4 regions of the Alkalibaculum bacchi genome follow, and region 4 is predicted to be linked to each of the others. Evidence: riboswitches for the same ligand, from Rfam matches in the RefSeq annotation. Region 4 holds a riboswitch; each other region holds the start of a gene.
What was found. Region 4 has a riboswitch for molybdenum cofactor ahead of DES36_RS12105 (aldehyde ferredoxin oxidoreductase family protein). Riboswitches for the same ligand answer to the same signal wherever they lie in the genome.
Positions count from the first base shown of each region.

Region 1: it holds a riboswitch for molybdenum cofactor, as region 4 does, so the genes downstream of both, DES36_RS09240 (ABC transporter substrate-binding protein) here and DES36_RS12105 (aldehyde ferredoxin oxidoreductase family protein) in region 4, are expected to answer to the same signal.
Region 2: it holds a riboswitch for molybdenum cofactor, as region 4 does, so the genes downstream of both, nuoE (NADH-quinone oxidoreductase subunit NuoE) here and DES36_RS12105 (aldehyde ferredoxin oxidoreductase family protein) in region 4, are expected to answer to the same signal.
Region 3: it holds a riboswitch for molybdenum cofactor, as region 4 does, so the genes downstream of both, moaA (GTP 3',8-cyclase MoaA) here and DES36_RS12105 (aldehyde ferredoxin oxidoreductase family protein) in region 4, are expected to answer to the same signal.

Region 1 is NZ_QNRX01000011.1:55,194-62,841, reverse strand. It holds gene DES36_RS09250 (ABC transporter ATP-binding protein) at 210-899, opposite strand; gene DES36_RS09245 (ABC transporter permease) at 899-1,588, opposite strand; gene DES36_RS09240 (ABC transporter substrate-binding protein) at 1,754-2,665, opposite strand; molybdenum cofactor riboswitch at 2,658-2,777, opposite strand; gene fdhD (formate dehydrogenase accessory sulfurtransferase FdhD) at 2,936-3,736, opposite strand; gene DES36_RS09230 (MOSC domain-containing protein) at 3,804-4,241, opposite strand; gene DES36_RS09225 (molybdopterin biosynthesis protein) at 4,244-6,163, opposite strand; gene DES36_RS09220 (molybdopterin molybdotransferase MoeA) at 6,173-7,402, opposite strand.
Region 2 is NZ_QNRX01000011.1:45,541-53,188, forward strand. It holds gene fdhF (formate dehydrogenase subunit alpha) at 1-2,073, shown strand, start outside; gene DES36_RS09200 (FmdE family protein) at 2,450-4,042, shown strand; molybdenum cofactor riboswitch at 4,360-4,480, shown strand; gene nuoE (NADH-quinone oxidoreductase subunit NuoE) at 4,776-5,282, shown strand; gene DES36_RS09210 (NADH-ubiquinone oxidoreductase-F iron-sulfur binding region domain-containing protein) at 5,275-6,861, shown strand; gene fdhF (formate dehydrogenase subunit alpha) at 6,889-7,648, shown strand, end outside.
Region 3 is NZ_QNRX01000006.1:21,425-29,072, reverse strand. It holds gene DES36_RS05665 (sensor histidine kinase) at 1-1,015, shown strand, start outside; gene DES36_RS05660 (DUF975 family protein) at 1,272-2,069, shown strand; gene DES36_RS05655 (MogA/MoaB family molybdenum cofactor biosynthesis protein) at 2,317-2,808, opposite strand; molybdenum cofactor riboswitch at 2,949-3,097, shown strand; gene moaA (GTP 3',8-cyclase MoaA) at 3,280-4,242, shown strand; gene moaC (cyclic pyranopterin monophosphate synthase MoaC) at 4,239-4,715, shown strand; gene DES36_RS05640 (MOSC domain-containing protein) at 4,917-5,360, shown strand; gene DES36_RS05635 (putative ABC transporter permease) at 5,578-6,003, opposite strand; gene DES36_RS05630 (DUF3793 family protein) at 6,128-6,706, shown strand; gene DES36_RS05625 (O-antigen ligase family protein) at 7,081-7,648, shown strand, end outside.
Region 4 is NZ_QNRX01000018.1:32,712-40,359, forward strand. It holds gene DES36_RS12095 (M48 family metallopeptidase) at 1-235, shown strand, start outside; gene DES36_RS12100 (iron-containing alcohol dehydrogenase) at 609-1,775, shown strand; molybdenum cofactor riboswitch at 1,835-1,939, shown strand; gene DES36_RS12105 (aldehyde ferredoxin oxidoreductase family protein) at 2,003-3,802, shown strand; gene DES36_RS12110 (MoaD/ThiS family protein) at 3,907-4,128, shown strand; gene DES36_RS12115 (HesA/MoeB/ThiF family protein) at 4,428-5,144, shown strand; gene DES36_RS12120 (DegV family protein) at 5,223-6,110, shown strand; gene DES36_RS12125 (formate/nitrite transporter family protein) at 6,281-7,069, opposite strand; gene DES36_RS12130 (MFS transporter) at 7,517-7,648, opposite strand, start outside.

The sequences.
Region 1 (7,648 bases), on a different contig from region 4:
CTCTATACTTTAACATTCAGTCACCAGCCGCCAGCGACCAGCTACCAGCATTTTAGCTACATTCAGTAGCAGCAAAGTATACTTATGTATTCAAAGTATAGTCAATAGTACATTGGCTCCTAAACCAGCAAATCTTTAAGCTACCTGTGGTGGCAAAATACTGATTGCTGACCGCTGATGGCGAAGAAGGTGCCAAAAGGCACTTTCTTCTATATTTTCCAGTTTTCTATAAAGGTTTGTAGTTCTGGCGTTTTAGGTGAATATATAATATCTTTTGATGTTCCTGCTTCTACTATTTTACCTTTTGCCATAAATACGCATTCATCTGCTACTTTGCTAGCTAGTGCAGGATTATGAGTGACAAATATAATGGTGCTGCGCTCAAGTTTGTTCACTCTCCTCAAATAATCTGCAAGAAGTTTATTTCCTGTAATGTCTGTAGATGAAGATGGCTCGTCCATGAGAATCAACGCCCTTTTTCTTACTAATAATCTTGCGATAGCCACTCTTTGTGATTCTCCACCAGATAGTTGTAACGCATTTTTATTTGAGAATTCATTCATACCTACATACTTTAAAGCTTCCTGTATCCTCTGAGAACTTCCTTTTCCTTTATCTATTCCTAAGGATACATTTTTTAAGACTGTAGTATCAAACAAATAGATTTGTTGAGGCATATACGAGACTTTGTCATGATCAATATGAGGTTGTCCATTGTAGTAAATGGTTCCTTTAGTAGGTTGTTCAACTCCTGCGATCATTCGCAGTAAAGTTGTCTTTCCTGCCCCATTTCCGCCTATAATCGCATAGATTTTCCCTGCACTAAACTGGTAATGGTTCACATGTACAACTTCTTTTTCATTATAGACTTTTCTTATACCTTCTATCTTTACTTTCATTAGCGTTTCTCCTGAATGTGATGGGCAAAATAATTTATGACAAAAGAAATACTTAATAATATGATACCTAAGGCGAGGGCAATATCAAAATTTCCCTTTCCAGTCTCAAGAACAATAGCCGTAGTCATTACTCTAGTTCTAAATTGAATATTTCCTCCTACAAGAGTAATTGCTCCTACTTCGGAAATAGCCCTCCCATAGCCAGCTATAATGGCTGAAATAATAGGATATCTGCACTCGTGAAATAGCAATCTTAATATTTTCCCATCCCCTAAACCAATGCCTTTTCCAGTCTCCCAAATGATCTTTACTTTTGATTTTACAGCTGAAATAATGAGCCCAGTGACAATAGGAAAGATGATTAAGACTTGTGCAATAATCATAGCAACAGGTGTAAATAAGATATCAAGAAATCCTAGGGGCCCTTTTCTCGATAGAATCATATATACCACAAGACCTGCCACCACTGGTGGTATTCCCATAAAAGTATTGATCAGCCGCACAAGAATCTTTTTCCCTTTAAACTCTCTGCTTCCAATAAAAATTCCTGTTGGAATGGCGCCAAGAGCTGCAATAGTGGTGCTGGAAATGGACACAATTAAGGATAGAAGAATAATCATATATACTTCTCTATCTAAAGATGTAATTAATTTTAATGCTTCGATTAAACTCGTCAGTATCTGATTCATTGTCCCTCCCAGTCCTAAGGTACTCTCTTAATATACAAAAGGTCGCTATGGGCAGCGACCTTTTTTCACCATAACAAATCAAGATTCATAAGCTAGCACCCACGCCGGCTTGGATTATTATAAAAGCTCCTTAGTACTCTGTTTCTTGACTTGTTATAACATTATTTATTTCCCTTGATAATTTATAGAGAATAATGCATCGCCGTATTCTTCTTTACCAAATTCACCAATTTTAGCTAAAACTTCATCTGAAGTAATCCATTTTAAATAAGCATCTGCGCCTTCTTTATTGATGCCTTCCAATTTATCAGGATTAGCTTGGATTACTGTATATTGATTCATTAAATCATCTGATTCGCCTACAATAATGTCAAGCTCAAGCTTGTCTTTCATAGAAAGGTAAGTAGCTTTATCTGTTATAGTATATGCGCCTTCTTCACTAGCCATTTGAAGAACATCTCCCATGCCCTTTCCTGCAGACATGTACCAATCTCCCTCTGGTTTTATAGAATTCGCTTCCCATATTTTTAATTCTTTTTTGTGAGTACCAGACTCATCTCCTCTAGAAACAAATGTAGACTTTGTGTCTGCAATCTTCTTAAAGCCATCTGCTGCAGTATCTCCTTCAGCAATTTTAGCTGGATTATCGCTAGGTCCAACAATTACAAAGTAATTGTACATGATTTCAACTCTTTCTAATCCATATCCTTCTTCTACAAACTTCTCTTCATCAGCTTTCGCATGAATCAATAAGACATCTGCATTGCCATCTCTACCTGTTTGAAGAGCTTGTCCTGTTCCTTGAGAAACTACATCAAGAGTGTAGCCAGTTTCTTTTTCAAACATTGGTGTCAAATAATCCATCAGCCCTGAATCGTTTACACTTGTAGTAGTAGCAAGAGTAATTTCTTTGTCACCAGCAGTATTGTCCTCAGGTGTATTATTTTCTTCTGTAACTTGTTTTGGTTCTTCTGTGGTTTCATTTGCCTTATTACTGCAAGCAGTAAATGAGAAAATCAAAAGTGAAATAAGTAATAAAATAGATAATTTAGAAATCCATGATTTTTTTATAAACATATATCTTCCTCCTTTTCAAAATGGAAGGCAGTACCGTTTACAGCACCACCCTTACGTTTTTGCAACCATAGAACTTGTCCTTAGGTTGCAAAAATCGGAGCTTTTACTACTCTATTGTAACTCGATTGTGTTTAAATTGTCAAGCAGAGTGCCTTCGGTACTCGCTCTAAGTTCTACGTTGTAAGTTCTATGTAAGAAACAATTGTTGAACATTAGTCCAGCAATCGTTAGGCGCGTTGGTTTTCCACTTTCTGCTTTCCAACTTTTACGCTAAAATGAAATCCTCTCTGGTGCAGAATAGATATTTCCTTGATCTCCTCTAACATACCCTAGTAGAGTAATATTGTATTCCTGCCCTAATTTTACTGCAGCAGAGGTAGGAGTAGATCTCGAGACTAGAATAGGAGCACCTAATCTAATGATTTTCGTCATTATTTCCGAAGATATTCGCCCACTAACAAAGACAATGCTGTTTTCACACAAGTCCATTTTACCTTCTTTTAGTAAAATACCTGTTATCTTATCAAAGCAATTGTGCCTTCCTATATCTTCATTTAATATTTGATATTCTGGGGTATAAAACAATACGCTATGGACGCCGCCTATTTCTCGGAATATTTCAGATTTGTGCATAAAGTTCTTCATACTGCTTAATATGGTCTCAATAGGATATACTGTCTTACTATCAGCTGAAAAGTACTGGCTTTTCTTTAGGGGGTTAATGTAGGTATAACATTGACCACAACCAGAAGTCACACTCCTTAAGCTCTCTTGCCTGTTGACTTTTATTTCCTCTTTTAGCTCCACAATAACTGCCTGCATTCGCTCATTATAGTAGATTTCTTTTATATCCTCATAAGAGTTAATAACCCCATCATTGTAAAGAAAACCAAGAGTCAATTCTACTTCGTACTGATTTAAACAGAGAAGGGAAACCAATTCTTCTCCATTGACGATAATCTTTAGAGAAATTTCGGAGATGATCTTCTTTACTACTTCTTTTGTATAAAATTTGTCTTCTTCTTTTTCAATTTTTAGCACATCAAACTCTTGATAAATGTTTTCTTCCATATAAGCACCTCTTTTGTCTCTTTTAATCCGATTCTGCTATTGCTATACCACCTGACAGGGACCCCTCTTAGATAAGTTTTACTATGTCTCCTAATTTTATTTCTCCACTTGTAATTACTTTAGCAAAGATTTCACTGTGAATCAATTTGCAAGGCATCTTTGAGCGAGGTAATTGGCATGAATCTGCGTGGCAATCTTTATTACACTCTGTCAACCCTAGCTGTACTTGTCCTATTTCTAGTACATCGCCTATTTTAAGTGCCTCTAAAGGAATACCCTCTAATGTTATATTTTCCTTAAATTTATTGAAACAAAGACCCTTTTCTTCTTCCTTATCCATCCAGTCTTTTATCTCTGCAGATGTAATAGAGACCTGCCTATCTCCCTTTCCCTTGTGCCTGTCACCAAATACTCCCTGACCAGCTTCCATTTTAAGGACTTGTGATGGTTCCCCAACTTGCCCTTTTGTTTTATTGCAATATAGTCCTACTACTTTACCCTGCACCTTTATACCTCTTCTCTTAAAAGCTGAATTTCTCCTATACGATTCAGAGAGTATCCACCTAATTCCTGCAGTCTCTCTTTGAATTTTTCACTTTTTAGGACATCTAGGAAGGACTGAATAATTGGCAGGTCTAGGTAAGTTTGTGGTATAGCAAAATCGTATTCTTCTTCACCTATAGGGATAAAATCTAAATCCATAGCTTTCGCAGCAGACTGGATGCCCATTCCTACATCTGCACTATTACTTCCCACTAAAGCAGCTACTGCCATATGAGTTGAGGCTTCTCGATCATAGCCTTTAATCTCGTCTGGAGAAATGCCCATCTCCATTAATTTGTAATCAAATAGCAATCTAGTGCCTGCTCCCCTTTGCCGATTTACAAATCGATGGTTTTTTAAATCGTCTATTCCTTGAATATGTAATGGGTTTCCTTTTTTCACAATTAAACCTTGTATACGCCCTACTCCTTTTATAAGGGCCATAGGATCTTTAAACATTCTCTTTATATAATTTATATTATACTCTCCTGTTTTTTCATCTAAAAGGTGAATAGGAGCCATGTGAGCTTCTTTTCTCATTAATGCCATAAGCCCACCCATACTACCGACATGAGTGCTAGACACAAAAGTATTTGGATGGGTATTTGGCATCATATCCCCTATTACATCTAAAATTAAATCGTGGCTACCTATGACTACGACGGTATTTTCAATTTCTTGTAAGCTTCTATATAATTCAATCTTTACTTTTTCGCCTGCTTCAACGCCTTCGCTATTTTGATCGATGACACAAAAGCCATCTGCACGAACTAAAGACATAGCTGCTCCAGCACCTCTCGCCAATGGCGCTGCCACAATCTTACCACCTACACTACCTACTTTTACCCTTACGTATTCCTTGTGTTTTAAGCTGGACACAAGCCTTTTGGTGATAACAGCTTCAACTTCATTCGTTTTGTCCTTTGCTTGTCCACTAAACATGTTTATTACAGGTATTACAAAGTTTTCAAATCCTATATAAGCAGATACAGGGTACCCTGGTAAGCCTATTACAGGCTTGTTATTTACAATAGCTAGTATGACAGGCTTTCCTGGTTTGATGGCCACACCATGAATCAATACTTGTCCTAATTCTCTAAGGACGTGTACGGTATAATCTTCTGTTCCCGCACTAGAGCCTGCATTGACAATAACCATGTCGTATTTTTCTGTAGCCTCTTTGATTTTTTCCTTGATCTTGTCATAATCATCTTCTATAGTTGGAAATCGATGAGGTATGCCTCCTAGTAAAGTAATCATGTTTTCAAACATTCTGGAGTTGGATTCAATGATATCCCCTTCTTTTGGTTCTTCTGTAGGTTCTATAATCTCTGTACCTGTAGGAAAAATAGCTACCTCAGAACACTTTATCACTTCAACTTCTAAAATTCCTGCAGAAAGAAGTACACTAATATCAATGGGGCGTATTTTATGATTGCTGGGTAACAACATCTCCCCTACTACTATATCTTCTCCAATGGATCTTATATGTTGCCACGAAGAAGCGGCAGATACAATTCGAACTTTATTTTCTACACCAATGTCTATGAGATCTTCTGCCATGATAACTGCATCGTAAGGTGGATTGATTGGATCTCCTGTATCGACTACTTTAAAATCAACTCCTAATTCTAAATCAATAGGAGTAGCTTCATTAGCACCAATTGTCTTCTCCGAATTTACTGCAATTCCATCCATGGCAGATGCATTGAAAAGAGGCGAACAGTATTTAGCAAATATTGCATGTCTCGTCACTCGATTTAAAGAAGCAGTTACGGGAATGGTTTCATAAATTGGCGACCATATCTCTTTGATAGCCTTAAGATAAATTGCAATTGCTTCGTCTACAGGTGTGGTCTTTAAATATAAATTTCTTTTTTCCATAGTATCCTCCTATAGTAAGTGAACATAAACCATTTCGCCTACGTTTAGTCCTTCATGATTTTGATCTATAAATATATATCCATCTGATTCTGTCAATGTACTCATTAGCCCCGATTTTCCAAGTATCGGGCGAGCAATATAAGCTCCATTACTTTGAATAAGCTTTACTAATTGACAAGTTAGCCTACCTGGTGCACTGGCCACATTCGTCTCCATTTTAGCAAGAACCTGTATGTTCTTAGGTCTCTCCTCAAATGTTTCTTTCAGCCAAACTACAATAAGCTGGAAGACGATTAAAGCTGCTGCAGGATGGCCAGGAAGTCCTATCAAGATGGTTTTGCTTTTATCATCTACACCCAAAATAGTGGGCTTACCGGGCTTTAAGGCGATTCCATGAGTGAATACTCCAGGCTGAGACAACTCATTTAAAACTTTTGCTGTTATATCCTTTTTCCCTTGGGAGCTTCCTCCTGATACTACTACTATATCACTATCCTCCATAGCTTGTGATACAGCCTTTTGCAAAAGCTCTTCTTCATCTTTTAATACATAAGTCTGCTTTACTTTAAATCCCTGTTTTGTTGCCATAGATTCGATGGCATAGGTATTAATGTCATGAATTTGACCAAGCTTCGCCTGATCTTTAAGGCCTACGAGTTCATCTCCTGTGGAAATAATCGTCAGCGTAGGCATTTTATATACTTTTACTGTTTCAATACCTACAGATGCTAAAGTCCCTACTTCTTGAGCCCGAACTAAGGTCCCCTTTTTTAGCATTAATTGACCTTCTTTTCGATCTTCTCCAATAGATATAATATTGCTTCCTGAAGAAACAGTGCTATAAATGGCGACTTTAACTTCGTCAAAGAGCTCACTATACTCCACCATGACCATAGCATCTGCACCTTCTGGAACCATACCGCCTGTAGGGACATAAGCACATTGTCCACTTTTTAATACATGAGTAGATGGATATCCAATTTCAATTTCTTCTACAATATCTAAAAATACAGGCAGACTATCACTAGCACCCATTGTATCTTTAGCAATTACAGCATACCCATCTACTGTAGAGCGAGGAAATTCAGGAACCATACAAGGGCTATATATATCCTGTGCTAAGACTCGATCTATTGATGATTGAATGGTAATTTCTTCTGTATCTAAAAGAGACCATTGTACTGCTGAATGCAGTTTTTTTCTAGCCTCTTCTAAGGTATCTACTTTTAATAATTTCACAAATTCCCCTCCTTTGTAATGTAAACTCTACTGATTTAGTGTAATCCTTATCAAGGTCAATACACCTTATAAAGTCTTTTATGAAGCACGGTTTTCACTTTTATTTAAAAATATAAGATTATTATATATGAAGATATGATAAAACTCAATTGGGAACGATGATTGACGATTGTTAAATAATTAGAAAGAGAACCATCTCATGTGTGTTTTTTTGCCGTCAAATAAATCGTAATCACCTTTACACAA
Region 2 (7,648 bases), on a different contig from region 4:
GTAGGAAAGGGAAGAATCTACGAAATAACTAAAGTACGTACTACATGTCCATACTGTGGTGTAGGGTGCCAAATGTATTTACACATGAAGGGCGATCAAATCATCGAGGTATCGGGTGTAGAAGACGCACTTCCTAATAAGGGAAGATTATGTGTTAAAGGTCGTTATGGATATGACTTTATCTATTCAAAAGAAAGACTTACTACACCACTAATTAAGGAAAATGGCGTTTTTCGTGAAGCATCATGGGATGAAGCATTAGATTTAGTAGTTTCTAAATTTAAGAGCATTATCGAAAAACATGGGAACGATGCGGTAGGTGGAATCAGCTGTGCAAGAAGTATTAACGAAGATTCTTACCAAATGCAAAAACTTTTCAGAGCAGTATTTAAAACAAACAATATTGACCACTGTGCACGTGTTTGCCATGCTCCAACTGTAGCAGGCTTAGCAGCATCACTAGGTACAGGTGGTATGACAAACTCTTTAGGTGAATGTGCTAATACAAATTTACTTTTCTGTATAGGAACAAATATGACAGAAGCTCACCCAATAGCTGCTACCTTTGTAAAAAATGGTAAGAGAAATGGCGCTAAGCTTATTGTTGTAGATCCACGTAGACACAGACTTGCAGATTACGCAGATGAATTTGCTCAATTAAAAGTGGGTTCTGACGTTGCCTTCCTAAATGGGATAATGAATGTCCTAATTACAGAAGATAAATACGATAAAGAATTTGTAAAAGAGCACTGTGAAAATTGGGAAGATTTCAAAGCTAAAGTACTTGAATATCCGCCAAGTAGAGTAGCTGAAATCAGTGGTGTTCCTGAAGAACAAATCATAAGAATAGCGAATATGCTTTGGGACAATAGACCAGGAATGGCGCTTTACACATTAGGTATTACAGAGCATAATTCAGGTACAGATAATGTTAAATCTGTTGCAAACCTACAACTCCTATTAGGCAATGTAGGTAAAGAAAATGCAGGTGTAAACCCACTAAGAGGACAAAACAATGTACAAGGAGCTTGTGATATGGGAGCTCTTCCAAATACATATCACGGCTATCAATATGTTGTAGACCCTAAAGCAAGAGAAAAATTTGAAAAAGCATGGGGCGTTGAAAACTTACCAGATCAATTAGGTAAAATGATTCCAGACATGATGGATGGCTTAAAAACAGGTGAACAAAAAGCACTCTGGATCTTTGGAGAAAATATCGTCGCTACAGAGCCAGACATTAGCCATGTTATAAGTTGTTTAGAAGCAGCAGAATTCGTAGTTTGTAATGACTTGTTCATGACAGAGACTACTCAATATGCAGATGTTATATTCCCAGCTGCTGCATGGAGTGAAGACGATGGAACTTTTACAAACTGTGAAAGAAGAGTAAGTAGAGTTCGTAAGATAAAAGATGCTCCAGGAGATGCAAAACCAAATTGGTGGATATTTAAAGAAGTGGCTAAACGCTTTGGTCACAACTGGGAAGCTAGTAGCGGGCCAGAAATCTGGGATAATGAAGTAGCTCCATTAGCAGATAATTTTAAAGGTCTTACTTTTGATAAGATAGAAGAAGATGGTATCCAATGGCCATGTAGGTCAGTTGAAGACCCAGGCACACAAATATTACATATGAATGGAAACTTTGCTCGCCCTGGTGGAAAAGCATATCTATCAGATTTAGACTGGAGACCACCAACAGAAGTGCCAGATGAAGAGTATCCATTTACATTGAGTACAGGAAGAAGATTATATCATTATCATACTAGAACTCAAACAGGAAGAGCAAAAGGCCTTAATGATTTATTGCCAGAAGAATACGCAGATATTTCCGATGTAGATGCGAAACGACTTGGCATTGAACATGGTGAAAAGATCATCGTTAGATCTCGAAGAGGTGAAGTTAAAGTGACTGCAAGAGTTTCTGAAAGAATTCAACCAGGGCTTGTTTGGATGGCAATTCACTACTTTGAAAACAATGCCAACTGGTTAACTACTTCTACAGGAAAAGACAGTATTACAAAGACACCAGAGTATAAGGCTTGTGCTGTAGCAATAGAAAAAATATCTTAACAAGAAAGTGTCTTGGCACTTTAGCTATCAGCTATCAGCAATTACCCACTAGTGCTAGGGTAAAGTCTTACAGGTCGAAGATTCAACTACGTAGAAAGATAGCTTAAATAGTAGTTAAATTCAAAAGAAGAATTTCCCTATTTTAAAATAAGTGGAGGAGTATTCAATACTTCTTCCACTTGTTTTTAAAGTGATTGCTTGATAATAGTTTAACCATTACTCAACGATCGTCCAACTATTGTTAATAGGTTTTTAATTCTTAGTTATTGGCGGTAACTAAGTGATATTACGTAGAACTTACAACGAAATCATCGAAGACGATTTCTGCTAGTGATTAAGAACTAGAAACTAATAAAACAAATATAGAGGTGGATATATGAAATTTGGCAATTTAACTTATGAAGAATATAAAAATACAATAGAGGCCTTTCACGGTACTGTAGCACCAGGTGTTTTACTGGGAGGTTTTATGGTGAATATTGCCATAGAAAACTTACCAAGAGACATCTTGTTTGATGTGATCTGCGAGACAAAAACTTGTTTACCGGATGCTATTCAGCTTTTGACTCCTTGCTCTGTAGGGAATGGGTGGTTGAAGATACTAGATTTTGGTCGTTTTGCAGCTGTTTTTTACGATAAGTATACAGGTGTTGGCATAAGAGTATTTTTAGACAGATTCCAACTTAAAAAATGGCATGAAGTAGAGACATGGTTTTTAAAACAAAAATCAAAGGATCAACAGGACACGGAGTTACTGTTCAAGGAAATGATTGATGCAGGAACTTCATTATTTTCTATAGAGCCAACAAAAGTACATAAAAAACATTTAAAAAAGAAAAAGATGGGGAAAACAGTAGTATGCCCTATTTGTGATGAAACATATCCTAAATCACATGGCAGTATATGCAGGGGATGTGCACAAGAATTGCCTTATGATCTCATTGATGAAAATGGTAATCCAAAAGTAAAGGATACTCTATCATTGAACAAAACAAGAGTAGAAGAATCTATTGGATTTCACTTACTTCATGATATTGCAAAAATATCAAAGACAGAAAAGAGAACGGAATTTTATAAGGGTCATGTAATCCAGGAAGAAGACATAGAGAAACTTAAAATGATTGGAAAGAATTACTTATATGTAGAGGAAAATAATCCTTTTATAAAAGAGTATAAACACGAGAATGAAGTAGCATTAAGCTTTGCATCTGCCATGAAAGGTCAAGGTGTATTGGCAAATAGTGCCGCACAAGAAGGCAAAATAAACTTTATTGCCGAGTATGATGGAATACTTATCTTTGATGAAGATAAACTTTGTAAGTTTAACAATTCCTTTGGCGTGATCTGCGCTACACTAAAAAATAATACTCTTGTAAAAAAAGATCAACTCATAGCAGGCACAAGAGCCATACCTTTATACATTTCTAATGAGGACTATTTAAAAGCAATAAATATATTAGGAGAAGAACCTCTTATAAAAGTAATGCCCTTTAGAAAGGCAAAAGTAGGAATTCTCATTACTGGAACAGAAATATATGAAAATAAAATAGAAGATAAGTACACAGAAATTATAAAGTTAAAAGTGGAGACCTACGGCTGCCAGGTTGTTGCTAGAGAAATAGCCCCTGATAATCCAGAGAAAATCAGCAGTAAAATACAAGAGCTTATTCAATCTGGGGCAGATTTAATCATAGCTACAGCTGGTCTTTCCGTAGATCCAGATGATGTAACTCTAGAGGGGATTATTAAGGCAGGTGCAGAAGATGTGCTCTACGGGCTCCCTGTTTTACCTGGTTGCATGATGGCATTAGGTAAAATTGGAGATGTACAGATTGTAGGTATTCCAGGAGGGGGCATCTACAATAAGCATTTTAGCTTTGATCTCATATTTCCTTGCTTACTTGCTAATATAGAAATCAAGAGAGGGGATTTGGCAAAGCTAGGTAATGGAGGACTACGACTACTTTAATATGATAATACAATTAGCGATTAGCGAACATCAGCTGATCGCTTTTTTTATATATTACGAAAGTTCATTTTTGAATTCAACTATTATATAAACTATCTTTATGTGTAGGTGAATGTTTGACTTGTGAGACTCGATCCTAGCACTGATAGCTGGCAGCTGATTGCTGATGGCTAAAGTGCCAAAGGTACTTTCTTGCTCTAGAACCTCACTGAATGTATTGTAAAATAATCTCTGTACAAGTTAAAATAAGTTGTATATAAGACAAAATTTCTAATTTTGCTAGACATTTAAAAAAAAAAACGTTATACTAGTTTTATAAATTATATAAACTCCGAATTCATTGTATCTAAGGATAAAATCTAGGAATAATGAATCTATAGGGTATTATCGGAAACGATAACGCCTCCCATTGCGGAAAGGAGAAGACCTTGAAAAGGTCACATGAATATCGTATTGTACGCAAGTAGTAAGTATTGTTCTTGTATACAAATACAATATGTGAATCTTTCAAGCCTTTACCTTTCTTTTTATTTGGCAAAAAAAAGTTTTACTTTATGGTATTAGTTTCAGTTTATGGTACATTGACGCCATAATTGTTAATTAAATAACATGTTGACTTATGTATTAATATATGGATATTATGTACATAGTCCATTCCTTATGCATAGGCATGTAAAATATCATGTTATAGATTTACTTAAATTAATATAAAAAACAAAAGGGGGAAGTATGTATGGAGTTTACCTTTGATCTTGAAAAGAACAAAGAAAAAATCCTAGAGTTTAAGGAGTTTATTTTAGAACACAGAAAAATGCCTGGGGCTTTGATTCCAGTCCTACAAGAAGCTCAGGTTAAATTTGGGTATCTACCACAAGAAATCATGGAAATGATCGCTAGTGGATTAGCCGTACCTGCATCAAAAGTATTTGGCGTGGCGACTTATTACTCTCAATTTACCTTTATTCCTAAAGGCAAGCACAATATTAGCATTTGTCTAGGAACGGCATGCTATGTAAAAGGCGCACAAGATATTTTAGAAGAATTTGAAAATATCTTAGGAATAAAAGGTGGTGAAACGACTCCAAATCTTCAATTCTCTATTACAGATTGTAGATGTGTAGGAGATTGTAGTAAAGCACCAGTAGTTGTAGTTGATGAAGACGTTTATGCAAAGGTTAAAAAGTCTGATGTTAAGGATATAATAGCGAAATACAGTCAGGAGGTTGAGTGCGTTGATTAATAGAGAAGAACTACATCGTATTCGTGAGTCTCACAAACCAGAATTAGAAGCAAAATTATTAGCAAACGGCACAGCAGAGATGAGAGACGGTCGTCTTGTCTTAGCTGGAGATTACTATAAAAAGCAAACAAGAGTTGCATTAAAAAATAGTGGTTTAATTGATCCTAAAAATATTGATGATTACATAGCATTTGATGGTTACCGTGCATTAGAGCAAGTTCTGTCTGAAAAAACGCAAAAGGATGTAATTGATCTAATGACAGAAGCAAACCTTCGAGGAAGAGGAGGCGCAGGTTTCCCTACTGGAAGAAAGTGGAACGAGGCGTATGGCATCCAAGCCAATCAAAAATACTTCCTTTGTAACGCCGATGAGGGAGATCCAGGTGCTTACATGGATCGTAATATCCTTGAAAACGACCCTCATGCTGTTATAGAAGGAATGGCCATTGGCGCTTATGCAGTTGGTGCTAGTCAAGGGTATATCTACGTTCGAGCAGAGTATCCAGTAGCAGTTAAAATGCTACGCATTGCTATCGAACAAGCGAGAGAATATGGCTTACTAGGTAAAAATATATTAGGATCTGGTTTTGATTTTGACCTTGATTTACGTCTTGGATCTGGAGCGTTTGTATGTGGTGAAGGTACAGCTCTTATGGAATCCATTCAAGGGAACAGAGGAATGCCAAGAATGAAGCCACCAAGAACTTCTCACAAAGGTCTATGGCAAAAGCCTACCATTCTAAACAATGTTGAAACCCTTGCATGTGTGCCTATTATCTTCCAAAAGGGAGCAGAATGGTTTAGAAGCATTGGTACAGAAAAATCACCTGGAACGAAAGTATTTGCGCTTGTAGGAAAAGTAGAAAACGCTGGACTTGTTGAAGTACCAATGGGTATGCCATTAAATGAAATCGTTAACGATATCGGTGGTGGCGTAACAAACGGTAAAGCATTAAAGGCAGTACAAACAGGTGGTCCATCAGGTGGATGTATTCCACTAGACTTAATGGATACTCCAGTAGACTTTGAATCCCTTGCTAAAATTGGTTCTATCGTAGGCTCTGGTGGTATGGTTGTTATGGACGAAGATACTTGTATGGTGGACATCTCAAGATTTTTCTTAGAGTTTACTGTAGACGAGTCCTGTGGAAAATGTACTCCATGTCGTTTAGGAACGAGAAGAATGATGGAACTCCTAGACAAAATCACAGAAGGAAAAGGAACGCTAGATGACCTCGATGATTTAGAGCAGTTAGCAAAAGATATCCAAAAATCGTCCCTATGTGCATTAGGACAAACCGCACCAAATCCTGTTTTAAGTACCTTAAAATACTTTAGATCAGAATACGAAGATCATATCTTAAACCACAAGTGTTCCGCAGGAGTATGTAGAAACTTAACGGCTTATGAAATCCAAGAAGACACTTGTAAGAGCTGTGGTATTTGTAAAAAGAATTGCCCAGTAAATGCCATTACTGGAGACAAGAAAGCAGAAATACCATTTGTCATAGATCAAGAAGCATGTATTAAGTGTGGCGTATGTTATCAAGATTGTCCGTTTGACGCCATAACGAAATAGTAGACGAATAAAAGGAGGAGGTTGACGATGATTACAATAACAATTGATAATAAGATAATACAGGCAGAAGAAGGAAAAAACATACTTCAAGTAGCCAAAGAAAATGGAATACATATACCAACTTTTTGTCACCTTGACGGCGTTCACGATACTTTTTCATGTAGAATATGTGTCGTAGAAATCGTCGGGTCAAAGAAGTTAGCACCAGCATGTAATCAAAAAATATATGATGGTATGGTTATTCATACAGCATCACCAGATGTACTAAGTGCTCGCCGAAATATCGTAAACTTATTGATTTCTAATGGCCAACACGATTGTATGTCTTGTGAAGCCAATGGAGATTGTAGCTTACAAAGTGCAGCTTATGATTTAGGGATTCATATGCCAGCATTTAAAATGGAATCTTTACCAGAGCAAATCATAGACGATTCAAGCGTCATGATTACAAGGGACAACAGAAAATGTATCCTTTGTAATAAATGTGTTACAGTTTGTAGTGATTTAGTAGGTAATAAAGTCTTATCTGTAGGTTACAGAGGATCTTCTTCTGAGGTCATATGTGACTATAACGACGGCATGGGAGAATCTAGTTGCGTTCAATGTGGAAATTGTGTTCAAGTATGTCCTACAGGGGCTTTAGTTAGTAAAAAATCTGTAGGTAAAGGTAGGGCTTGGGATATCACTAAAGTACGTACTACATGCCCATACTGTGGTGTAGGCTGCCAAATGTATTTACATATGAAGGGCGATGACATCGTCGGGATATCAGCTGTAGAAGGTACAA
Region 3 (7,648 bases), on a different contig from region 4:
AACGAAGTTCTTCATAGGAATTTTAATATCTTTCATAATATATGTAATAGCTAATGGCATTATTGTAATCCTCATGTTTGCAAGCGGCAATGGTATTATTAGTCTTGCAGCCTTTTTAGGGTTTGTAGCTTTTAATATATACGCCTTTTTATATGTACAAAAAACCCTTAGTTCACTAGAAAAGATTATGAGTATAACAAAAGAATACGCATATGGTAATTATACAGAAAAATACAACGAAGAAGATATCGTCGTTCCTTTTAGAGGTTTTTATGAAGATATTGTGAGAATCAAAGATGGAATGAAAGAGGCTGTAAATAATGCCATAAAAGGAGAGCGGCTAAAGACAGAGCTCATTACTAATGTATCTCACGACTTAAAGACACCTCTTACATCTATTATCAATTATGTGGACCTTTTGAAGCGGGAAGATTTGCAAGGTGAAAATACAAGGGAATACGTAAGTATACTAGAGGAAAAGTCAAATCGACTAAAACAATTAATTGATGATTTATTAGAGGCGAGCAAGGCATCAAGTGGCAATTTAAATGTAGAATTGCAAACTTTAGATCTTAATGAATTAGTACAACAATCCATTGGAGAATACGAGGAAAAATTGCAGGAGAAGAATATCGAAATCAGAGCAAATGCCATCATAGAAGATATACTCATACAAGCAGATGGCAAGCATATGTGGCGAATAGCAGAAAACTTATTTACTAATGTTATTAAATACACCATGCCCTATACGAGAGTGTATATTGAAACAGATGTAGAAGATGGCTATGGAAGAATTATCATGAAAAACGTATCTGCTCAAGCCTTAGATATAAGTCCAGAAGAACTAACACAAAGATTTGTGCGAGGCGAGGAATCTAGGACTACAGAAGGTTCAGGACTGGGATTGTCTATAGCACAAAGTTTAACTGCTATTCAAGGAGGCAAATTTAGCATCAATATAGACGGGGATTTGTTTAAAGTAACAATAGAGATGCCCCTGAGTCAGTCATCCTGAGCGCCAGCGAAGGATCTCTACAAATGAACGACGAAGAGCAAGTAATAGATAATTAAAATGAAACTTCTTGTATTAGACCCCAACTATTCTGATATTTATACCTGTTAATATTATTTTGAGAAATCCTTCGTTGCAAGCTCCTTCAGATGAAAAATGCAGTAGCATAATTAATAAGCATCTTAAAATATCTATATCATAATAAAGAATCATATAATATAATAAAGGTATTCAATATTATGAAAAGGTGTGATGAATGATGTGGACTCGTGCAGAATTGAAAACGAGAGCGAAAAGCGTGTTGAAAGTTACCTACTGGAAATCTTTCTTAGTCAGTATTATTTTAGCTATTGTAGGAGGCTCTGGCGGTGGTTCGTCTTCCATGAGAGCGCGGATGGGAAATGAGACTGGTGCGAATTTTTTAGACGAGTATAATTACAGTAATGGTGATTTCAATGGTTTCGGCAATGAGATCCCTTTCGACTCCATTATGGATGGGGAGATGTTAGCATATCTCTTAGCTGTCTTTGGTATCATTGCTCTAATTGCTCTCCTTGTAGGAATTGCTTTACGTATTTTTCTAGGGTATCCTTTAGAAATGGGTGGGCGAAAGTTCTTTGTGCAATCTTCTAGATACGGCGCAGATTTAAACTATTTAGGATACGGATTTACGAAGGGCAACTATTTAAATATTGTAAAGACCATGTTCTTTCGAGATCTTTATATCTTCTTCTGGAGTTTATTGCTAATTATACCAGGTATTATAAAATCTTACTCCTATAGTATGGTACCTTATATTTTAGCAGATAATCCTCAAATGGAAACGGATGTAGCCATTCAGATGAGCATGAACATGACAAAAGGACATAAGTTTAATATGTGGGTCTTGGATCTGTCTTTTATTGGATGGTATATACTAGGAATGATTGCACTAGGAATAGGAATTCTATTCGTACTCCCTTACGAAAACGCTACAAAAGCAGAACTTTACATAGAACTTAGAAAAGAAGCCATTGAATCAGGACTGATATCGGCGCACGATTTAGTGGAAAGCTGAATGCTGAAAGCGGAAAGGTACAATCTCGCCTAGAGGCGAGAAAAAGTAAGATCCTTCAGCTAAAGCCTCAGGATGACAATGCAGCAGCTATGGTGAAAGGATACCTTCGACACAAAACGGTATCTTTGACACAACAGGATCCCAAAGCTAGCTTAGGATCCTGTTTTAGTCATCCTGAGCGACAGCGAAGGATCTTAGACCCCAGAGCCTACCCAAGCTCTCACCTCTAACTCTCACTTCCAACTTCTCATTTCCTGGCGCACTCTCCGCTTTGTCCTTTTAGGATTTCAATGCCATGACCTAGAGCTGGTAAGATTATATCTAAAGCTTCATTTACGGCTTTTGGACTTCCTGGCATATTGATGATTAATGTCTTACCTCGAATGCCCGCAGCAGCTCTTGACAGCATAGCTCGGTTTGTGATTTTCATGCTTTCTGCTCTTATTGCTTCGGGGATGCCTGGCGTTTCTCTTTCAATAATATCTTTTGTAGCCTCTGGCGTAATATCTCGTGGAGAGAAACCGGTGCCACCTGTTGTGAGAACTAAATCTAAATGTAGTTCATCTGCCATTCGAATCAATGCACTACTAATGACTTCTCTTTCATCGGGAAGGACTAGGTATTCAACTACTTCTCCATCTATTTCAGCTACTCTTTCCTGTATGACTTTACCGCTTTTATCTTCTCTTTCCCCTTTGTGACCTTTATCGCTGGCAGTTAAGATTCCAACCTTTATCATTAGAAACACTCCTTTGCGTATTTTAACTGTATTGTAACATAAAGAAGTGTCGCTTGCCATGGCCTTACACGAATAATCGTTAAATAATTATTAAACTATCGTTCATGTACTTGACATCCTTGTCTACGTGAATTAAACTATAAATATAATAACTCCGAGTTGCTCAACCTAAGGGATACTATGGTTGATTGACCGTGGGTAAGTTTGGAAACGACCTTGCCTTCCGAATGACCGAGAGAAATGAAAGGTATTTCTTGAGGATTTGAAAAGGAGAAGATATTGTTATGATTAATTTTTGTACTCTTTTTTACATATTAATTCATATCCTTTTCTTCTATTCCTTTGTGAAAAATCTCTGGTTCTTTATGCAAATTGTAAACAATTACAACAAGCAATCTGTATATTTTAATTAAGTATGTAAAAGTAAAGCAAAACAAAATACAGGAGAAATCCTTAAATGGATGTGAAAGAATGAAGGATCGATTTAATAGAGAAATAAAATATTTGAGAATTTCAATTACAGAAAAATGCAATTTAAAGTGTATTTATTGCTCTCCTTCAGAGGGAGAACAATGTGCAGAGGAACGAGAAAAACACCTTACAGCAGAGGAAATTGAATCAGTAGTCCGCTCTATGGCTCAAATTGGAATTTCAAAGGTTCGAATTACAGGAGGAGAGCCACTCATTCGAAAAGATGCATGCGAAATCATTGAAAGAATTGCTAAAATTTCAGGTGTTGAAGATATTTCATTGACTACTAATGGAGTTATGTTAAATAAGATGGCAGAAACCTTAAAGAAAGCTGGTTTGACTCGGTTAAACATAAGCTTGGACTCCTTAAAAGAAGACAAGTTTTCTTATATAACTGGAGGGGGAAAATTAAAAGATACTCTAGCTGGTATCGAAAAATCTTTGGCCATAGGTTTGCAACCTGTAAAAATCAATACTGTTCTAGTAAAGGGAGTAAATGACGATGAAATCGATTCTTTTATAGAGTTGACAAAGGATATGCCCTTACAAGTTCGATTTATAGAGCTTATGCCCATTGGACCTTTTGGAGAGGCTAATTCAGATAAAATTATTCCAAATGAAGAAATCATCGAAGCTCGCCCTCAATTGGTATTTGATTATAAAAGCAATAAAGGTCAACCTGCTACCTATTATACAATAGATGGTTACAAGGGAAAGGTCGGATTTATTAGCCCTATGAGCCATAAATTTTGTTCAACTTGTAATAGGATCCGATTAACTAGCGATGGTAAGCTAAAACCTTGTTTGGGAAATAATGGAGAAATTGATTTAATAGAGACGATTCGAAAATATCCTGATAAACTAGATCATTTAATACAAGATACAATTTATAACAAGCCACAGGGACATAATTTTGGAAAGGACTTCTCATCTGTGAGAAGTATGAATAAAATTGGAGGATAGCTATGAGTCTTACACATATAGACGAAAAAGGAAATGCAAAGATGGTAGATGTTTCGGAAAAACAAATGACTAAAAGAGAAGCCATCGCCGTAGGTAAAATATCAATGAAATTAGAGACTTTGGATATGATTATAGAAGGGAACACCCCAAAAGGTGATGTACTAGCTACTGCTCGAATAGCAGGCATTATGGGGGCAAAGAAAACCTATGAATTAATCCCCATGTGTCACAATATTCCTATAGATTCTGTCAAAGTTGAATTAAAACCAAATAGAGCGGAAAAAGCCATAGAAATTACGGCTATAGCAAAATGCACCTATAAAACGGGAATTGAAGTAGAAGCATTAACTGCTGTTTCCATTGCAGCATTAACCATATATGATATGTGTAAAGCTGTAGATCGGGGAATGGTAATAGGTGATATTACACTGGTGAAAAAGACTGGTGGGAAGTCGGGAACGTTTGAGAAATAGGTGGTCAGGTGGTCAGCAAAACCACATTTCGCCTAAAGGCGAAGTAATGTAGAGAATGATGCTCTTACCGTTGTGGTTGATGAATATTTACTAACAATTGTTTAGCTATGGTTTAACGATCGTTCAACAATGGTTCAACTATTGTTAAAAGAAGGACCCTGCTATATGGACATGAAATAAAAATCAAATTGGAGGTAAGGCATGGCTAAAGTAACTGCTATTAATATAAGTGAAAAAAAAGGTGTTATAAAGACACCTATACCTGAAGGCGTTTTTATTGAAGATTTTGGTTTAAAGGACGATGCCCATGGTGGAAAATGGCATAGACAAGTAAGTCTATTAGCCCAAGAGAGTATAGATAAGATGATTGCACTAGGTGTAGAAAATCTTGATGCTGGTAAATTTGCTGAGAACTTGACTACTGAAGGTTTAGAATTACATACTTTACCCGTTGGCACAAAATTACAAATAAACGATGTGCTTATGGAAGTCACCCAAATAGGAAAAGAATGCCATACTGGTTGCGCTATAAAGCAACAAGTAGGAAAATGCATTATGCCTACAGAAGGGATTTTTACGAAAGTGTTAAAAGGTGGCGTTATTCGACCTGGAGATGAAATTGTAGTAACTAAGGTGGTAAGGTAGTCAGGTGGTAAGGTGGTCAGCAAAATCTTAACTCGCCTAGAGGCGAGAAAAGGACCCTAGCCCCTGCCTCAGTCATCCTGAGCGAAGCGAAGGATCTCTACCAACTAAGTATTAAGATAATCTATTATAATAGGCAGAGTAAAGAAAATGTGCCTCGGCACTAAAAAAGGCTATAGCTACCATCGGTAGCTATAGCCTTTCCACTTTCCGCTTTATACTACACTCTTAATCTCATATCAATAGTATCGAGTCCATGGTGTATTCCTTCAAATATAAATCCTAATGCAGACCAAACAGGCATAAAGGATAGGGTAATCAATCCATAAAAGGATCCCCAATCCGTGTAATTCCACGGACATGCGCCTAGTAAAACCTTAAGTATACCTCCAGTTAAAAACTCTACTGTGTATATGAGAATCATATAAATCAGACCTCTAAACATAGGGTTTATTCTTTTCATTTTATGGTGGATTGGTTCAAAGAATACAGCCAAACCATAGATAAAAAACATCCAAACTGAAGTTTTCGCCTCCATTGTATAATTATTGTTTAGTAAAGACTCTAATCCTGTCCAAAAAATCTCTAAGCATATACCAATTAGGCCGTAAATAATATATCTGTGTATAAACATATTTTTTTCCATATCTTTATTATTGTTCTAAGAAATCAAGCTATACTTATAAACTTTTGGTAAATAAAATACCAAATTTAACAAGCAAATTTAATATAAAAACAGGAAACAATAAGAGCATGGAGGTGCTTTTATTGTGAGAGATCATCAAATACAATGGAACTGTATTCGCAAACTAAATAGACTAAGAGGGCTTGATCAATTAATTGCAACCATTGGTTTTGGAGTTGCTCCGACAATACAATCCATTAAGCCGTCTTCTTTATTGACTCTAAATTCGCGTCAAAATCGGTTAGATTTATGGATGAAAAATCAGGATGATATAGCCGATTTTTTTGGGTTGCAGGTCTTTTGCCTTAGAGAAGGTACTAGTAGCTCAACTTTTTTATTTTATAAGGAGGAGAATTTGAAAAGTCATTTACAAAGAAATGATATTAGACAAATTCTCACAAGTAAAGGTTATACTGGAGATCTAAATAGCCAGCTAGAGAAATTAAAAGAAAATTATATAAAAGAATTTCCTCATGAAATTGGACTTTTTTTAGGAATCCCCTCTGAAGATGTAAGGGGCTTTGTTTTAAATGGCGGAAAAAACTATTTATTAAATGGATATTGGAAAGTGTATAATGATGTAAATTATGCTATTCAGATATTTCAAGAATATGATGATGCTAGAGTTCATACATTAGATACGATATTAAGCTATATCAGCTAAAAATTATCTTATATTTTGTAATAGAAAAATTAATCTAGTGTATTAGGAAAGTTCTACTTTTGAATTTAACTATTATATAAGCCATCTTTATGTGTAGTTGAATCTTTGACCTGTGAGACTCGACCCTAGCACTGATAGCTTGCAGCTGATTGTTGATGGCTAAAGTGCCAAAGGCACTTTCTTGCATTAACGCTCTATCTCGTTCATCATTGTAATCTAAAAGGTTTTAATTAGAACTTACAACGTAAGACTTAGAACTAAAGTGTTGTAGATGCTTTATGAAAGCTTAATGTAATATTTACAATATATTCATAACTTTTTCCATAATATGTGATAAAATTAAAGACATATATAAAGAAAAACAGGTGTAATTTATGTTGAATATTGGAATATTGGCCACAGTACTTAGTCCTTACCTAAGTGTGGTGCCTCCTATTATAATGGCTTTTTTAATATATAAAAAGAAAATACCCATTATCCTACATCCTATCAATGTAGGTTTGTTTTTACTCTTTATTTGGTCTATTATATCAGGAATAGCCAATAAATCGCTTTTATCAGCGCTAGCATCATTTCTTTTATTGTTATATATAAGCTTAAATATTTATTTACAGGATTATTTGAAAAATCAGGAGACGATTGATAAATTCTTGCATAAGGTTTGGACATGTTCTTTTATGGCAGGTATTTTAGGTTTAATTGAAAAACTAGCTTCCTATTTTGTAGATATGACCTGGACATCTGATCTATATTTTAAAGGACCTTATAAACCTACTGTAGAAAATTATAGAATTTATAGCACTTTTGGAAATCCCAATATTGCCGGAGCTTGGTTTGCAGCTATGGTGTTATTGGCATTTTACTTGTATGGACGAAAAAAAGAAGACAAAAAAGGATGGTATTTGCTTAGTATGGGGGTCTTTGCCCTAGCTTTAATAGCAA
Region 4 (7,648 bases):
TAATCCTATTTCTAGCTACCTATCTCGTAGTATGGAAATTGAGGCGGATCGATATGAAATTTCACTAACAGAGGATAGGGAATCTGCGGTCAGTGCCATGGAAAAATTAACAAAAACAAGTCTAGGTTTACCACGCCCGTCTAATATCTATAAAATATGGTATCACACTCATCCAACTTTAGAGGATAGAATAGAATTGTATAGATCAGTAGAATATGAAAAGATCGAAAATTAAAAAAAGTCCAAGTCAAAAGGCTTGGATTCTTTTTTGCACAAAGTCTCAGCTCAAGGTGGTTTAAACATTTATATTTTAATGATTGTTAAATTAAATATTATCATAAATCGATTTCATTCACATATTATATTAAATATTGATTATAAAAAAAATATTTATATAATATCATTTGACAATTTAACAGTTTTTTTGAGTCTTAAAGAACACGCAAATTCTTGACCTGTAAGGGATTAAAGTATAAAATCTGATTAAATTTTTTTCAATTCAGTGATTTAAGTAACTAGACTACTTAAAAGTAAGTACTTGCGGAAGTTTGATAATTATCTTACAATTAAGAAGAATCAAAATAATTATAAATTAGGAGGAAATTATTATGCTAAGATTTACTGTACCAAGAGATATTTATTATGGTGAAAATGCGATCGATCATTTAAAAGATGTTAAAGGTAAAAAGGCAATATTGGTTTTCGGTTCGGAAAGATTAATTAAAGACGGAACTATTCCTAAAATCGAAAGTTTATTAAAAGAAGCCAATATCGAAACAGAATTATTCTATGGCGTTGAAGCTGATCCTGGAATCAATACTGTTAAACGTGGCGCTGAAGCAATGAAAAAATTCCAACCTGACGTAATCGTTGCCATTGGTGGCGGCTCACCAATAGACGCTGCAAAAGCTATGTGGTTGTTCTATGAATATCCAGAAATGACTTTGGAAGAAGCTACAAAACCATTCTCACTACCACCATTAAGACAAAAGGCACAATTTATTGCTATAGCAACTACAAGTGGTACTGGTACAGAAGTTACTTCATTCTCAGTAATAACAGATGATGAAACAAGCTTTAAATATCCTCTTGCAGACTACAATTTAACTCCAGATATTGCAATCGCTGACACAAATCTGGTTAAAGGCTTATCTAAAACACTTGTAGCTGATACTGGAATGGATGCTTTAACACATAATTTTGAAGCATATGTAGCAACTGCAAAAAATCCTATTTCTGATGGGTTAACAATCAAATCGACAGAAATGATTTTTGACAACTTACATAAATCTTTTGAAGGCGATATGGAAGCAAGAGGTGAAATGCACGTTGCTCAAATGATGGCAGGTATGTCTTTCTCTAATGCTATTCTTGGAATCGTTCACTCAATGGCTCATAAATCTTCACATCATTATGGTATAGCACATGGTCGTTCAAACGCAATCTATTTACCATATGTTATTCAGTTTAATGCTAAAGTAGCAGCAGCAGACTATGCAGACTTAGCGAAGAGACTTGGATTAAAAGGTGAAACAACAGATGAATTAGTTGCAGCATTAGTTCAAGCAGTTAAAGATTTAAGAGCTTCAATGGGAATGCCAGGATCTCTAAAAGAATTTGGTGTAACAGAAGAAAAATTCAAATCAAACATAGACGAAGTTGCAGAATTAGCTGTAGGAGATCCTTGTACAGGAACCAATCCTAGAGAAATATCTGTTGCAGAAATGAAAAAATTGTTTGAATATGCTTACGAAGGAAAAGAAGTAGATTTCTAGAGCATAAAACTATTATTATGTATTGTTGAAAAAATATGAATTGTATATTATAATAAAAGTATAAATAAAGAATCCGAGTTATATTAGCAGGAAATATAACCATTGGGTATTAACCGTTTAATTAATGCCTCCCGTGTTTGGAAAGGATTCTATGTAGCTTGAATTGTTAATCGTTAACAATACACGCAGGCATAGAATGCGTGATAAATATAAGGAGGTTTTTTTTAATGAAAACTGCTTACAATGGTAAACTAGCGAGAATTAATCTTTCTACAGGAGTAATTCAAACGGAAGAACTTGACTTTGACCTAGCAAAAAAATTCATTGGCGGAAGAGGCCTAGGAACAAAAATCATTTATGATGAAGGAATAGCTACTGTTGATCCTTTATCAGAGCAAAATAAACTTGTCTATATTCCTGGACCAATGACAGGTACATCCTCACCTACGGCAGGTAGATACATGGTTGTTACAAAGTCACCACTAAATAATTTTATTGCCAGTTCAAACTCTGGTGGTGTTTGGGGCGCAAAATTAAAATACGCAGGATGGGATGCGCTTATCGTTGAAGGCAAATCGGATAAACCTGTGTACATAAATATTGAAGATGAAAAAATTGAAATCCTTCCTGCAGACCAATACATGGGAAAACTAAGTGAAGAAGTAGATGATTTATTAAAAGAAGTTTATCCTAAGTGTTCTGTACTTAATATTGGACCTGCTGGAGAGAATCTGTCTCTAATGGCAGCAATTATGAACGACAAACACCGTGCTGCAGGTAGAAGTGGCGTAGGTGCTGTTATGGGATCTAAGAACTTAAAGGCCATTACAGTTACAGCTACGAAAACAGTTATTGAACCAAATGATGCTGACAAATTAAAAGAAGCTACTAAAGCTTGTCTCGCAAAAATTAAAGAAAACGGTGTAACAAGTGGTGGACTTCCATCTTTTGGTACAGCAGTATTAGTTAATATTATTAATAGCACAGGATCCCTTCCAACTCGAAACTGGCAAGAATCTTATTATGATAAAGCTGATGACATATCTGGTGAAACACTAAAAGACAATCACCTTGTTAAACAAGGATTTTGCCATAGATGCCCTATCGGTTGTGGTCGAGTTATTGATCTAAAGGGTAAAATAACTGGCGGACCAGAGTATGAACCATTATGGGCATATGGAAGTAACTGTGATGTAAATGATTTAGAGGCTATTAATGAAGCAAACTATCTATGTAACGAGTATGGTCTAGATGCTATTTCAACACCATGTACGATTGCATCTGCTATGGAACTTTATGATAATGGCTATATTAAAGAAGAAGAATGTGATGGCATTCCACTTGCTTTCGGAAGTTCAAAAGCCATTGTTGAGTGGACTAGAAGAATCGGAGAAGGAAAAAGTCCATTAGCTAAATTAATGGCACAAGGATCTATGGCTTTATGTGAGCACTATGGTCATCCAGAGCTATCTATGACTGTAAAAAAATTAGAGATTCCTGCTTATGATGCTCGTGGAATCCAAGGAATTGGTATTGGTTATGCTACTAGCAATAGAGGCGGATGCCATGTTCGTTCTTATACTATATCTCCAGAAGTTTTAGGACTGCCAGCTCCTGCAGATCGTACAGAAATAGAAGGAAAAGCTGCTTTGACTAAAATCTTCCAAGATTTAACCGCTGTTATCGATTCTATGGGATTATGTTTATTTACATCTTTTGCACTAGGTGCAGATGAATATGCAAATCTATTAAATGCAGCTACAGGAACAGAATATACTGCAGAAGAACTTCTTCTTGTAGGAGAAAGAATCTATAATATTGAACGTATGTTTAACAAAGCTGCTGGAATGAAGTCAGAAGATGATGGATTACCAAAGCGTTTAACAGAAGAGCCTATTACAAATGGTCCTTCAAAAGGCATGTTAAGTAAAATAAACATTACATTACCTGAATATTACGAAGCACGTGGATGGGAAAATGCGTTCCCAACTGAAGAGACTCTAGCACGCCTTGGGTTAGATAAATAGTATCTATATTAAATAATTTTATATCCCAATAGATGACTTTTCTTTTAGAAGAAAGACATCTGTTGGGATGTTTTCTAATTTTAAGTGTTAGGAGGTTAATGTAGATGATTGAAGTGAGGCTTTTTGCAACATTTAGAGAAGGGAGAGAAAAAGTACAGTTTTTAGACCCTAAGACCTATAAAAATGCGTACGAAGTGCTTGACTATCTTCAAATTCCTTATGAGGATGTTGCAATCTATCTAATAAATGGACGACATGCTAAATTAGATGATTACATAAAAGAAGGAGATATTCTAGCCATCTTTCCACCTGTAGGAGGTGGCTGAACATAACAGATATTCTTTAATGAAGGACTTGTTATAATAAAATTATAATATATTTGAAGCAAGCTGCAAATGTAGTGGTTCCATCTATACTTTGCCAATACGAAGATAGAAGGATTTGTTTACAATTAAATAATAAACTACTAAAGGGGTGATAATCAATCACCCCTTTAGTGTATCTTTAAGACATTGTTAATAAATAGCAAAAAACTATAGTATATTATATTAACAGATGGTATTCTAAGATAAAGGATAAAATATGGAGGATATATAACAATCTTCTTCACTTAGGAGGTAGAAGAATGAGATATGAACGTCAAATAATTATGGATGAAATAGGGCAAGAAGGACAAGAAAAACTGGGTAAATCAACTGTTGTAGTAATCGGATGTGGAGGGCTTGGAAGCCCTGTGCTAACGTATTTGACTCTTGCAGGAATAGGTAAATTGATTATTATCGATTATGATGAAGTGAGCGAATCCAACTTAAATCGCCAATTTCTTCACGGAGAGGGGGATATAGGTAGGCTAAAGATTGAGTCCGCAAAAGAGCAGCTCCATGCACTTAATAGTGAAACTGAAATTATTGGGATTAAAGAAAAATTAGATGAAGATAATACAAGCAAAATCATCCAAAGCGCAAATGTTGTAGTGAATTGTGTAGATAATATTCAAACGAGGATACTCGTCGGTAGAGAATGCATAAAACAGGGTATTCCATTAGTCGAGGCTGGAGTACAAGGGTTTTATGGCTGGATCATGAATGTTAGACAAGAAACAGCTTGCCTAGAATGTATTGGTTTTGAAAACATCAAGCTAAAGCCCCCTTTACCGATTATCGGAGTTACAGCAGGAGTGATTGGTTGCCTACAGGCAAATGAATGCATAAAAATCCTTCTAGGACTGAAAGGAACATTAGATGGAGTAATGCTACAATATGATGGAATAGATGGTAGTTTTGATCGTATTAAATTGCAAAAGGATTTTTCTTGCAAAGGACACAGTTGTAAAAATAATTAAGGCTATTTGTTCTGGTATTACTAGATATCTAAACTATCTAATATAAATAATAAAAGCATAAAATAGGGAGAAGTGATTATGGGGGATTTTATACTGAGCAGTTCCTCGACTGCAGATTTACCAAAAGAGCATTTTGAAAAAAGAGATATCCATTATATTTGTTATCATTATTTCTTAAACGATGAAGAATACGTAGATGATTTAGGTCAATCTATGCCTCTAGTAAAATTCTATGAAGCAATGCGACAAGGGGCATCGACAAAGACGACACAGATTAATGTAGATGAGTTCGTGAAGTACTTTACACCATTTTTAGAGCAGGGATTAGATATCCTCCATGTAGAACTATCAAGCGGTCTTTCAGGAGTGATTAGTTCTGCTAATATAGCAAAAAACACTTTATTAGAGAAATTCCCAGACCGAAAATTATACATAGTTGATTCACTTGCCGCATCTGGAGGATTGGGTCTACTCATGGAAACTCTTGCGGATTTGCGAGACGAAGGTAAGGATTTAGATGAATTGTATAGCTGGATTGAAGAATATAAGCTCAATATGCATCATTGGTTTTTTGTTTCAGATTTGACTTATCTCGTTCGAGGAGGTCGAGTATCAAAAGTTTCAGGATGGGTTGGCAATATGCTAAATATCCATCCACTTTTGAACATTGATATGGAAGGTCGTCTCATTCCGCGATTTAAAGTCAGAGGAAAGAAAAAAGTAATCAATCAGACTTTAAATCAGATGACGGAACATGCTGAAAATGGTTTAGACTATAGCAAAAAATGTTTTATTTCACATGCGGATGCTCTGGAAGATGCACAAAAGTTGGCTCAACTTATTGAAGAAAAATTTTCAAAATTAAACGGTAAAGTTCAACTATCCAATATTGGAACGACCATTGGTAGTCATACGGGCCCTGGAACGGTTAATCTATTCTTTTGGGGTGATAAGAGAACAGACTAAGTGCTATATAGCAATTAGTCTGTTTAAACTAGGATGAGAGAATTGTGATTAAATTATAACAAAGGTACCAGTATGAATCGATTACAAATTCACACTGGTACTTTTATATTAAACTATTATTAACAAACTATTAAGTATTATTTGTGATATAATTTCAAATTTACAATATTTTAATTGCTTTCAATAGCTTCTGATTTTTTCGTATCACGAGCTATAGAGAGATAAGGAAGAGCTACAAAAACGATACCACCAATCATATTACCTATAGTAACAAAAAAGAGATTGTAGAAGTAACCAGATAAGGTTATAGCATGACCAGCTGGGTTTAATAGTCCCATAGTTAAAGTGCTCATATTAGCAACACTATGCTCGAAGCCCATTGCGACGAAAGGATATATACACCAAAAGACCATAATTAACTTGCCACTCTCTGATTTAGCACGAGTAGCACTCCATACAGCTAAACATACTAGAATATTACAGAAAATAGCGCGAATAAATAATTGCCCTAAAGGAATAGTCATTTTTGCATAAGCAGTAGCTGCAACAGCTTCTGTCATTCCTTCGAAATTAAGTCCTGAAGCGTAGAATGCCACAGCCGCTAATATAGAACCAATCCAATTACCTACATAACACATTAACCAAACTTTTGCTGTCTCTTTCCACGTTACAGTACCTTTAATAGAGCCTACAGCCATAACAAAGTTATTTCCTGTAAACAATTCTGCTCCCGCGATGATAACTAGACTCAAACCAACACAAAAGCTAAATCCTTGTATTAGTTTTACAAAAGGTATACCAGTCATCATTCCTGCTACGCAACCTATAAGAATTGATCCAAATCCTATAAACATACCTGACATCATGGCTGAAATTAAATAGCCCATAGGATTATCTCTTAAAAAGGTCCATTTTTTCTTCGCAGCAGTTGCTACACTAAGAATTTCTTCTTGAAACATGAGTGCACCCCCAAAAATTATTTGTGATTAATTTATTAATAAAATTATCACAAACTACATTTAAAATATACCATAAACTATTAAATAATACTAGCATTATTTGCTATTTTTATAATTTTCTATATCATCTTTGTCATGAGAATAAATGCAATATTTTTAGTAGCTTATTACAGGAATTTAAGGGGAAAAGGCATATGTAATTTCTATATGGGAATATTATCCAGTAAATATTTGTTGGTTTTATAATTTTCTATATCATCTTTGTCATTGGAATAAACGCAATATTAGTAGTGGTTTATTATAAGAATTTAAGGGGAAAAGACATATATTAATTGCGATATAATGGTATTTACTGTAATAATATCCATTAAAGTATTAGGTGAATTTGAAAAGTAAAATTATAAAAAAAAGAAGCCGTAAGATAAACTCTACGACCCCTTAGGGATATTATGCAGGAAATGCTCCCGCTTCTTCTTTACGAATACTTACATCGACAACTTTTGAAGTCATGAAGAATACGATGGCCATGAGAATAGCACCAATAGCATAGGTCCATTTAATTTCTGAGTTTTGTATAAC